2 regions of the Streptomyces sp. NPDC008313 genome follow, and region 2 is predicted to be linked to the other one. Evidence: riboswitches for the same ligand, from Rfam matches in the RefSeq annotation. Region 2 holds a riboswitch; the other holds the start of a gene.
What was found. A riboswitch is a leader RNA that binds a small molecule or an ion and turns the genes downstream of it on or off. The one in region 2 is predicted to bind cyclic di-AMP.
Positions count from the first base shown of each region.

Region 1: it holds a riboswitch for cyclic di-AMP, as region 2 does, so the genes downstream of both, ACFY93_RS24110 (transglycosylase SLT domain-containing protein) here and ACFY93_RS27940 (peptidoglycan DD-metalloendopeptidase family protein) in region 2, are expected to answer to the same signal.

Region 1 is NZ_JBIBFR010000018.1:132,639-138,171, reverse strand. Features, by position in the region: gene ACFY93_RS24130 (ATP-binding cassette domain-containing protein) at 1-891, opposite strand, end outside; gene ACFY93_RS24125 (outer membrane lipoprotein carrier protein LolA) at 963-2,189, opposite strand; gene ACFY93_RS24120 (polyprenyl synthetase family protein) at 2,437-3,447, opposite strand; gene ACFY93_RS24115 (hypothetical protein) at 3,720-3,890, shown strand; cyclic di-AMP (ydaO/yuaA leader) riboswitch at 4,237-4,394, shown strand; gene ACFY93_RS24110 (transglycosylase SLT domain-containing protein) at 4,400-5,281, shown strand; gene ACFY93_RS24105 (Cof-type HAD-IIB family hydrolase) at 5,275-5,533, opposite strand, start outside.
Region 2 is NZ_JBIBFR010000025.1:19,516-25,048, reverse strand. Features, by position in the region: gene ACFY93_RS27970 (amino acid permease) at 1-706, shown strand, start outside; tRNA gene ACFY93_RS27965 (tRNA-Lys) at 806-878, shown strand; gene ACFY93_RS27960 (PRC-barrel domain-containing protein) at 1,110-1,466, shown strand; gene ACFY93_RS27955 (hypothetical protein) at 1,521-1,691, shown strand; gene ACFY93_RS27950 (dihydrofolate reductase family protein) at 1,803-2,927, shown strand; tRNA gene ACFY93_RS27945 (tRNA-Met) at 2,996-3,069, shown strand; cyclic di-AMP (ydaO/yuaA leader) riboswitch at 3,495-3,651, shown strand; gene ACFY93_RS27940 (peptidoglycan DD-metalloendopeptidase family protein) at 3,663-4,694, shown strand; gene ACFY93_RS27935 (PrsW family glutamic-type intramembrane protease) at 4,752-5,533, opposite strand, start outside.

The DNA of each region.
Region 1 (5,533 bases), on a different contig from region 2:
GCCGCGGACCCGGACGCCCGCCGTGACCAGCGCCGCGTTCAGCTCGGCGAGTTCGCGGTCCGGTGGCTCACCGCTCACCCCGGTGCCGGTGACGACGAGGTCCGCCACGCCCTGTTCCTTGAGGACCCGGGCCGCGTCCGCCGTGTCCGGGGTCGTGACGACCAGCCGCCCGCGCGCCCCGGCCGCCAGCTCGGCCACCGCGCCCTGGGTGATCAGCCGGCCCTGGGCCATCACCGCCGCGTGCGTGCACACCTGCTCGATCTCGTCGAGCAGGTGTGAGGAGAGGAAGACCGTGGTCCCGTCCGAGGCCAGCTCCCTGACCAGCGAACGGATCTCCCGCATCCCCTGCGGGTCGAGCCCGTTGGTCGGCTCGTCCAGGACGAGCAGACGGCGGGGCCGCAGCAGCGCGGCGGCGAGACCGAGCCGCTGCTTCATGCCGAGCGAGTACGCCCTGGCCTTCTTGCCCGCGGCCGCCGTCAGCCCGACCCGGTCCAGCGCCGCCGCGACGCGGGCCCGCCGGGTGCGCGGATCGGCGCTCGGGTCGGCGGCGTCGTACCGCAGGAGGTTGTCCCGGCCGGAGAGGAACCCGTACAGCGCGGGGCCCTCGATGAGCGCGCCGACCTCCGGGAGCACGGCGCGCGCGGCGCGGGGCATCGGCTGCCCCAGCACGCGCGCCGAGCCCGAGGTCGGCTCGATCAGCCCCATCAGCATGCGGATGGTGGTGGTCTTGCCCGAGCCGTTCGGTCCGAGGAAGCCGAAGACGCTGCCCGCCGGGACGGTCAGGTCCAGACCGTCCACGGCGAGCTGTCCGCCGCGGTACCGCTTGGTGAGCGCGCGGGTGGCGATCACCGTGTCCCCCGTGCCGGGCTCCGCGGCGGACCGTTCCTCCATGGGCTCTCCCCCAGTTCACTCGCCCCGTTCACTCGCTCGAACGGGACCACGTCACGGGCCGTCCCGCCGGGTCACCCCGCCGCGTCGGCCGCCTTCACCAGTGTGTCCTTGGTGACCGTACCCACGTAGACCTTGCCGTCGTCGGTGATCAGCGCGTTGACCAGGCGGGTCGAGAAGACCGTGCCGGAGCCGAACGTGCCGTGGACCTGGTCGCCGAGGGAGTTCAGGAAGCCGCTGACGTCACCGTTGCCCGAGGACGCGGAGGGCATGCCCTGGCCGCCCGTGTCGAACTCGGCGACCGTGTTCCAGCCCTCGCCGACGACCTTCAGGCCCTCCAGCCCTGAGGCGAGGTCCTGCGGGGACCCCTTCGGGACGCCCTCGGACGCCCCGGCCTCGCCGTCCTGCGTGACCTTCGCGCCCTTCGGCGGGGTGAAGTCGAAGGTCGACGCGGCCGGCTTCGAGAAGTCGACCTCGGTGAAGCCGGCGTCCACGACGGCCGCGCCCCCGCCCGCCGGAGTGAGCGTGAACTTCAGCGGCGTGCCCGTCTTCGCGTCCACGGCGACGGTGATCGCGCCGACCGTGGTCCCGGACTGCTTCGGCTTGATCAGCAGCCTGTACGCGTCCCGGCCGGCGACCTGCGCGGTCCCGTCGACGGTCACGGACGTCGTGCCGTCGGCGGCCTTCAGCGCCTGCTCGGCCAGCTCCTTCGGGGTGGCGGGGACGCCCTTCGGCGCCTCGCCCTTCCGGCCGTCCGCGTGACCGGAGCCGGACGCGGTGGCGTGGTAGACCTGGTTCGACTTGCTGTCGTACCCCCAGACGTCGTCGCCGTTGTGGACGAGGCTGTACTCGGACGTCTTGTCGAGCAGCGAGACCTTCGACCGGTCGGGACCGTCGGCCGCGACCCGCAGCGTGTGCGTGCCGGAGGCCAGCTCCGTCAGCTTGGACGTCGGGTCCGCGGAGGAGCCGCCGTCGTCCCCGGCCGGGCCGGACGCGAAACCGCCGGCGAGCCCGCCCAGGTCGGGCAGCCCCAGATCGGTGCTGATCTTCACGGTGCCGGACAGCTGCTCGGTGTCCGACGCGGCGATCCTCTCGATGAGCCGCTGTGCGCTGACCTCGGGCAGATCCGGGTCGCCCGAGTCGGCGAGCGCCGGGACGAGCCCGATGGTCGCCGCCGCCACCCCCACCACCGCGACCGGGACGACGTAACGCGCTGCCCTCCGCCGCCCGCCGCGCATCTCGTCGGCGTCGTCGGGCAGGCCGTCCGCCCCGGCGGTCCTGTCGGATTCGTACGGTGCCATGTGTGCCTTACCTCCGTCGTCGGCGGCGGCCTTCCTACCGTCCTGCGCTTTCCACCCCGAGCCGCCATTCTCACCCGAATCGGTGAGGAGTGGTGTTCTCCATCTGACCAAATCGGACCCGCGGAAGCGTCAGACCGGGGACGCAACTGCGTGTACTGCTGCGGTATGACACGAAGCGGCGGCGCCTCCCCCGACCCGTAGGGGTCGTGAGGAGAGCGCCGCCGCTCCGAGGACGGGGGGGCGGGGGTCAGCCCGCCCGGTGCACCACCGCGTCGCACAGCTCCAGCAGGCAGACCTTCGCGTCGCAGTCGGGCAGCGGCGCCAGCGTGGCCCGCGCCTCCTCCGCGTACCGCACGGTGTCCCGGCGGGCCTGCTCCAGCGCCGGGTGGGCGCGCAGCCGGGCGAGCGCCTCGGCGTGCCGGGCGTCGTCCGTGAGATCCGAGTCGAGCAGCTCGCACAGGGCGATGTCCTCGGGCAGCCCGAGCCGCTCCGCGCGCTCGCGCAGCCGCAGCACCGGCAGCGTGGCGATGCCCTCGCGCAGGTCGGTCCCCGGGGTCTTCCCGGACTCGTGCGAGTCGGAGGCGATGTCCAGTACATCGTCGGCGAGCTGGAACGCCATGCCCAGCCGCTCCCCGTACTGGGTGAGCACGTCCACGACCGTCTCGTCGGCGCCCGACATCATCGCGCCGAAGCGGCCGGCGACGGCGATCAGGGACCCGGTCTTGCCGGCGAGGACGTCCAGGTAGTGGTCGACGGGGTCGCGGCCGTCGCGGGGGCCGGCCGTCTCCAGGATCTGGCCGGTCACCAGGCGCTCGAACGCCTCCGCCTGGATGCGGACCGCCTCGGGCCCGAGGTCGGCGAGGATGTGCGAGGCGCGCGCGAAGAGGAAGTCGCCGGTGAGGACCGCGACCGAGTTGCCCCAGCGGGTGTTCGCGCTGGACACCCCGCGGCGCACCTCCGCCTCGTCCATGACGTCGTCGTGGTAGAGCGTGGCCAGGTGGGTCAGCTCGACGACCACGGCCGAGGGGACGACACCCGGCGCGTAGGGATCACCGAACTGTGCCGCGAGCATCACCAGCAGCGGGCGGAACCTCTTCCCCCCCGCGCGGACGAGATGCTGGGCGGCCTCCGTGATGAAGGGGACCCCGCTCTTGGTGGCTTCGAGCAAACCCGACTCGACAGCCGCCAATCCGGCCTGGACATCGGCTTCGAGAGCCTGGTCCCGCACGCTCAGCCCGAACGGCCCGACGACGGTCACGAGAGGTTCTCCTGTCTGCTGACGATCACATGGCGAACTCGGTCGATCATTCGGTCGATGACACGGTTTGTCGATGTGTCGCTGCCATCACTCAAGTCAGCGTATCCGGTCACGTTTCGATCACCACGAGCGCCCACCGTCCCCGCCCGCGTCTCCCCCGGACGGGAGGAGACCCCGCACCTGAATGCGCGCGGCGGCACTTCACCACCGGCGGCCCCTCGTCCACCTCGCACCCCTCAGCAAATTCGGCCACATGTTCGATAACCGGTCGGGTGCGGACGTCGGCCTCGACCGAGCCCGTCGCCCGGCGCGCCGCCACCGGGCGCCGAGACGCCGACGACGACGGCGACGGCGACGGGGACGACGGCGACGGCGACGGCGACGGCGACGGCGACGGCGGCACTCTTGCCCGTATTGCCGCTTTGCGCCCCTCCGTGCGTTAGCTCCCCTTCTTGTCCTTCATAGGCGCTATCTCACGTACCTCACCAAGCTCCGACCTGAGCACTTACGTGACTCAATGAGGCGCTTTGCAGGGGTTGGATATACATCAACACCCGCCCACAGCACGTGAATTGGGTCACGCCGGACAGAAAGATCCATATCGCCGGGTGTGTGCATTTGCCTTTGCGCACTGCAAGTTGAACCTGTGAATCCGTTTGATCTGACGACACATCACCCACTCCATACTGATCAGGTGAGTTGCGTCATGGATTCAAACCTTGTTCCGCACATGTGCTCTCGCATACGTTTCGGTCGAACCGGACGGACCGCCCAATCCTGCCGCCGCCCGGCACCAACCCACCGACCCAGTACGGCAGGAGCGGGGGACCCAGGTAGGTCGCCGTACCGGTCCAGCCGGCACGGCTCGGGGTTAAGCCACGCGTCAGCGCGGCCGGGCACCTCCCGCCCGAACCCGACAGCTCACCTCGCAGGCGCGGAGAGGAACTCAGTCATGTCCGCTCGTGGCAAGCACCGCCTCACCAGAACCTCCAGCCCCCTCCTCCGTGGCATCGTCGCCACCGGAACGGGCGGAGCCGCCCTCGCGCTCCCCCTCATGGGCGCGACCGTCGCCAGTGCCGCCGAGCCCACCGGTGCCGTGACCTCCGCGGCATCCGTGGCGTCGGCGGCGTCCACCCAGCACGCCACCGCCAAGGCGGGCGAGAAGGCGCAGGTCAAGCACCACAGCTACCGGGTGGTCAAGGGCGACTCTCTGGCGAAGATCGCGCGGGACCACTCCACGCGGGGTGGCTGGAAGCAGCTCTACGCCGACAACCGCGAGGCCGTCGGCGAGAACCCGTCCCTGATCCACCCCGGACTCCGGCTGACGCTGGGCGCCAAGAGCGCGGACGCCTCGAAGGGCACCGCGAGCAACCAGAACCCGACGAGCGCCCACAAGAGCTCCGGCGAGAACTCCACCGGGAGGGCGGGCAGCGGCGTGACGAAGACGGAGAGCGCCACGGCGACCACCTCCGCGCCGTCCATCGAGGCCGCTCCGGTCGCGGCGACGACATACACGAACGACCTCGACGGCTGGATCCGGCAGTCGCTGGACATCATGGCCGCCAACGGCATCCCCGGTTCGTACGACGGCATCTACCGCAACGTCATGCGTGAGTCCTCGGGCAACCCGCTGGCCATCAACAACTGGGACTCCAACGCGGTCGCCGGCACCCCCTCCAAGGGGCTGCTGCAGGTCATCGACCCGACCTTCGCCGCCTACCACGTGGCGGGCACCTCGATGGACCCGTACGACCCGGTCGCGAACATCACGGCCGCCTGCAACTACGCGGCGGACAAGTACGGCTCGATCGACAACGTCAACGGCGCCTACTGACCGTCACCCAGGGATCGGCGCCCACCTGACCGGCGCCCGGTGCCCGGCTGTTCCCCGGTTCCCGCTTCGCCGCGGGGGCCGGGGAACAGCCGTTCCACTATGACCGCGACGCCGTCCTCCTCGTTCGAGAGGGTGATCTCGTCGGCGACGGACCGCAGTTCGGGATGGGCGTTGGCCATGGCCACGCCGTGTGCCGCCCAGTCGAACATCGGGATGTCGTTCGGCATGTCACCGAAGGCGAGGGTCGCGGAC
Region 2 (5,533 bases):
GCTGCTCCTCGGCTTCACCTTCGCCATCCAGTCGTACGACGGCGCGCTGGGCTCGGCGACGGGCGCGCCGCCCGCGCAGATCCTGCTCGACGCGCTGGGCGCCACCTCCGGCAAACTGCTGCTGCTGGTCGTGATCGGCGCGCAACTCTTCTGCGGGATGGCGTCGGTGACCGCCAACAGCCGGATGATCTACGCCTTCTCACGCGACGGGGCGCTGCCCTACTCGCACGTCTGGCACACCGTGAACCCCCGGACGCGGACTCCGGTCGCGGCCGTCTGGCTGGCCGCGCTCGGCGCCCTGGCGCTCGGTCTGCCGTATCTGATCAACGTGACGGCGTACGCGGCCGTCACCTCCATCGCCGTCATCGGCCTCTACATCGCCTACGTGATCCCGACCCTGCTGAGGCTGCGCAAGGGGGAGGCGTTCGAGCGGGGCCCCTGGCACCTGGGCCGCTGGTCGCGGGTGATCGGCGTCGTCGCGGTCACCTGGGTCGGCGTCATCACCGTGCTGTTCATGCTGCCGCAGGTCTCGCCGGTCACCTGGGAGACCTTCAACTACGCCCCGGTCGCCGTCCTCGTGGTCCTCGGCTTCTCCGCCGCCTGGTGGCTGGCCTCGGCCCGCCACTGGTTCCTCAACCCCGACCACGAACGCACCCTCGCCCGCGAGGCGGCCCGCGCCGGCGCCCCGGAACCGGTCGATCCCTGACCATCCCGTCCATTCGGCGTGGCCGGGCCGCCCATACCCGATCGGCTCCCCGGCCACGTCCCGCTATGCTCGGGGAAGCACCGGCGCCAGACGCCGCGTGGACCCTTAGCTCAATTGGCAGAGCAGTGGACTTTTAATCCATTGGTTGTGGGTTCGAGTCCCACAGGGTCTACGGGAAGCAGGCGAGGGGTACCCCCTCCGGTCTGCGAAGAAGTGCCCGGACCGACGTCTGTCGGCCCGGGCACTTCGTCGTTCCCGGGTGCTGCCTCGGCCATGCCGGGAGCGGTCGGCGCGGTGGCGTGCCGGGAAGCGGTTCGTGCGGTGGCCGTTTCACCCGCGTCGGCGCGGGAACACGGGATGTCCGGGGGCGGGATCTGTCCGGCTGGTCAAGAGGGAGCAGCACATGATCCAGGCAGCCGACATCCGAGAGTGGCGGGACTGCGACGTCGTCGACCCCAAGGGGAACAAGATCGGCGCGCTCGAGGCGGTCTACGTGGCCACCGACACCGACCAGCCCGCCATGGTCACCGTGAGGACGGGGCTTCCCACGCGTCAACGCCTCGTGTTCGCCCCTGTGGACGACGCGATCCTGGGACCTGACTACGTCAAGATCCCGTACGAGAAGGGCGTGGTGAAGAAGGCTCCGTGGATCGGCACGGACGACGTGCTGCCCGCGGAGCAGGAGGAAGCCGTCTTCCACCACTACGGCATGAGCTATCAGCCGGGACCCAACGGCGGACGGCAGCTCGCGCGCCGCTGAGCGGACCTCCGGACCGAAGGGCACGAAGGCAACGAATGGAGGTGCTCCGCGGAGATGGTGATCTTTCTGCTGCTCGTGCTGGCGGCCATCATCCTGGGCATCATCGGTGCCACGGTCAAAGGACTCCTCTATCTGCTGTTCATCGGCATCGTGGTGCTCCTGGTCGCCCTGCTCGTCAGTGGTCTGCGCGTCTCCCGGCGAGCCAAGCGCCGACCGGTGCGCTGATCGCCGGGCCCGGCCCGGCGAAGCTGGACGGGGCATCGGGCCACCGGCTTAGGTGGGTTCACCCGCCGGACCGCTGTCCGGGCTGAATCACCGAGCTGGAGGGTGCGCCCCATGCCCCGCCCGTACGTCCTGCTGTCCGCCGCCGTCTCCCTGGACGGCTTCCTGGACGACACCGGCCCCGAGCGGCTGCTGCTGTCGGGGCCGGCCGACTTCGACCGGGTCGACGAGGTGCGGGCGTCCAGTGACGCGATCCTGATCGGCGCCGGCACCCTGCGCACGGACAACCCCCGGCTTCTGGTCAACTCCCCCGAGCGGCGCGCCGCCAGAGTCGCCGACGGCCGCCCCGAGTACCCGCTGAAGGTCGCGGTCACCGCGTCCGGCGACCTCGACCCGGCCGCCCCCTTCTGGCACACCGGCGGCGACAAGGCCGTCTACACCACCGACAAGGGCGCCGAGCGGCTGCGCGGGCTCGCGGCGGACGTCGTCGCGCTCGGCCCCGAGCTCGACTGGCGGGCCGTACTCGACCACCTCGGGGACGTACGCGGCGTCCGGCGCCTCATGGTCGAGGGCGGCGGCCGGGTCCACACCCAGCTGATGCGGCAGGCCCTCGCCGACGAGCTCCACCTCGCGCTCGCTCCGATCTTCGTCGGCCAGCCGGGCGCGCCCCGGCTGTTCGGGCCCGGCGCCTATCCGCCCGGCCGGATGCGGCTGCTGGAGACCCGGCCCGTCGGCGACATCGTCCTCATGCGGTACGTCCCCACCGCACCCGGGACCGCGGGCGCCGACGCCGCCGCCGACCGGCGCTGGCTGGCGCTCGCCTGTGAACTCGCCGCGCTGTGCCCGCCCTCCGAGACCGCGTTCAGCGTGGGCGCGGTGGTCGTCGCCGCGGACGGCACCGAGCTGGCCCGCGGTCACTCCCGGGAGGGCGGCGATCCGGTGGCGCACGCCGAGGAGGCCGCGCTGGCCAAGATCACCCCCGGTGACCCGCGGCTGGCGGACGCCACCGTCTACAGCAGCCTGGAGCCCTGCGCCCGCCGCGCCTCCCGGCCCGCGCCCTGCGCCCGGCTGATCCTCGACGCGGGGGTGCGCCGGGTCGTGACCGCCTGGCGTGAGCCCGACACCTTCGTCAAGGACGCCGACGGCAGCGGGATTCTCGCCGCGGAGGGCGCCGTCGTCGTCGTACTCCCGGAGTACGAGGCGCAGGCCATGGCCCCGAACCGGCACCTCCTGGAGTAGCACCCCCGACGGCCTGCGCAAACGCGTGTGCGCGGGACCTCCCGGATGGCGTACACTGGTCTTACCGACGCGGGGTGGAGCAGCTCGGTAGCTCGCTGGGCTCATAACCCAGAGGTCGCAGGTTCAAATCCTGTCCCCGCTACTGAAGGCCTGAGGCCGGAACTCATCGAGTTCCGGCCTCAGGTTTTTTCTGCGATGACCTCGGCCCGTCTCGCCGAGACCGTTCTGCCGGCTCCGGCACATCCACTCCTCCGGTTCGCCCGCTCCGGTTCGCCCGCTCCGGTTCGCCGGCTTCCGTGTCTTGACGTGGTGGGCTCCGTCGCCCGCGGTCGGCCGACGGTCACGGCGCGTGATCGCCCGGCGCCTCGCCGCATATCGGCTTGACGTACCGTCAGGTGATACTCTCCATGAGGGTGCGGTCAACTCGCCCGAATTTGACCGTGCTTGACCTGAAAGTCCTGGCCAAGAACGGGAATGATTACCCGGAACGGCTTGGAATACTGCACCCGCGTCTATTAACGTTCGATAACGCAGCGCGGTCGTCCCAGCCGTCACGAGAGGCGGCTCCGTGCGCACGCGCCGAATCCCGCGAGGGAACCGGGGAACCACCAACTTGGGGTGAATCGAGCGTCTTTCACTGTGTCCGCACGGTGATTTACGCGCGTAGGAGACCTTCCTGCTCCGAACCCGTCAGCTAACCCGGTAGGCGAGAAGGAAGGAAAGGAGCGCGCCCACGTGGCGTCCAACCCGCCTGCCCCGCAGACCTCGTTCGCGCCGAGCGACAAGCAGCGCGACACCTTCGGCTACGGCCGGGGCCCCGACGAGGGACCGTGGGAGGAGTGGAATCCCACCGAGGAGTCCATCCGTCCCGTCCGCGGCCGGCACCGCGTCAGCAAGCAGCGCGGAGGCGGGCTCGCCCGCAGCTCCACCGTCCTCGGTGTCGGCGTCATCGCCGCAGTCGGCGCGGGCGGCATGGCCACCGCGCAGACCGGCAAGCCGCCGGTGTCGATATCCATGCCGGACCTGCCGTCCGTCGGCTCGTTGCTGCCCGGTGGCTCCGACGAGGCGCCGGAGGACTCCGCGACGCCGCTCACCGGCGCCGGTCTGACCACCGCCGACGCCGCAGAGGGCACCACGGACGCCGGTGAGGCCCTGCGCGCCCGCATCATGCAGCAGGCCGAGACCCAGCAGGACCAGGTCGACAGCGCGGCCCAGCAGGCAGCCGAGACCGCTGCCGCGAAGTCGGCCGCCGAGCAGGCCGCCAAGGAGAAGGACGAGGCCGAGAAGAAGGCCGACGCCGAGAAGAAGAAGGCGGAGGCGGAGGCCAAGGAGAAGGCCGAGGCCAAGCGCCTCGCCGAACTCGCCAAGAACTACGCGCTGCCCACCTCCTCGTACACGCTGACCTCGCACTTCGGGGATTCCGGCTCCATGTGGTCCTCCGGTCACCACACCGGCCTGGACTTCGCCGCCCCCACGGGCACGCCGATCAAGGCGATCCACAGCGGCACGGTCACCGAGGCCGGCTGGTCCGGCGCGTACGGCTACCGCACGGTCCTCACCCTCGACGACGGCACCGAGCTGTGGTTCTGCCACCAGTCGTCGATCAGCGTCAGCGCCGGGCAGAAGGTCGCCACGGGCGACGTCATCGGCCGCGTCGGCGCCACCGGCAACGTCACCGGACCCCACCTCCACCTGGAGGTCCACCCGGGCGGCGGCGCCGCGATCGACCCGCTGGCCTGGCTGAACAGCAAGGGCCTCAACCCCTGACCCACCGCCGGCCCGGGCCTCTCGCCCCGGCCAGCACCTCACACAGCCCGTGTCGCCTCAGGTGCGATACGGGTTGTGCGCGTGCTGGGGGCCGTACGGCCCGTGGGGCGGCTGGGACGCGGGGCGCGTCCCGTAGGCGCCGAGGGGGACGTGACCGGTGTGCGCGGCGTGCCCCGGGTACGGGTTGTACGCGGGGTACGGGTTGTACGACGCCGGATACGGGTTGTACGCCGGGTACGCCGTCGCCGGGCCGTGTCCGGGTACCGGGGCCGGGACGACGGGCCAGGGCGGGCGCACCGGGGCCGCCGGGGCCGCGGCGAGCGCCGCGTAGGCGAGGGACGGGCGGGCGACGTCGCGGCGGCGCCACAGCTCGTGCAGCAGCTCCCGTTCCCGTTCGACGAAGTCGGCGCCGGCGCGTCCCGTACGCCCCCGGTGCCGCAGGAACGCCAGCGACGTCGCGTACGCCTCGTACTGGGCGACGGCGCGGGCCGCGGGCTTGCCGAAGTGGTGCGCGGCGTACTCCCGGGCCAGCCGCCTGGCCCGCATGGAACCGAGCACGTACGGCTCGGGCGGGCCGAGCCAGCCCGCGGCACAGTACGCGGGCAGCTCCGCGCGCACGGTCCGCAGCTCCCGCTGCCGCGTCCACAGGGTGAGCCAGGTCAGCAGCCCGAACGCGGGCACCATAAGCGCCGCGTACACCGCGAAGAACCCGTACTCCCCGAAGGACGACGAGCCGTTCCACAGGGCGTGCATGCCCATCGCGAGGAGCAGCCCGGACAGCGGCAGCAGGACGCGGCGCCAGTGCCGGTGCTCCGCCGACAGGGCCGCGACGCCGAAGC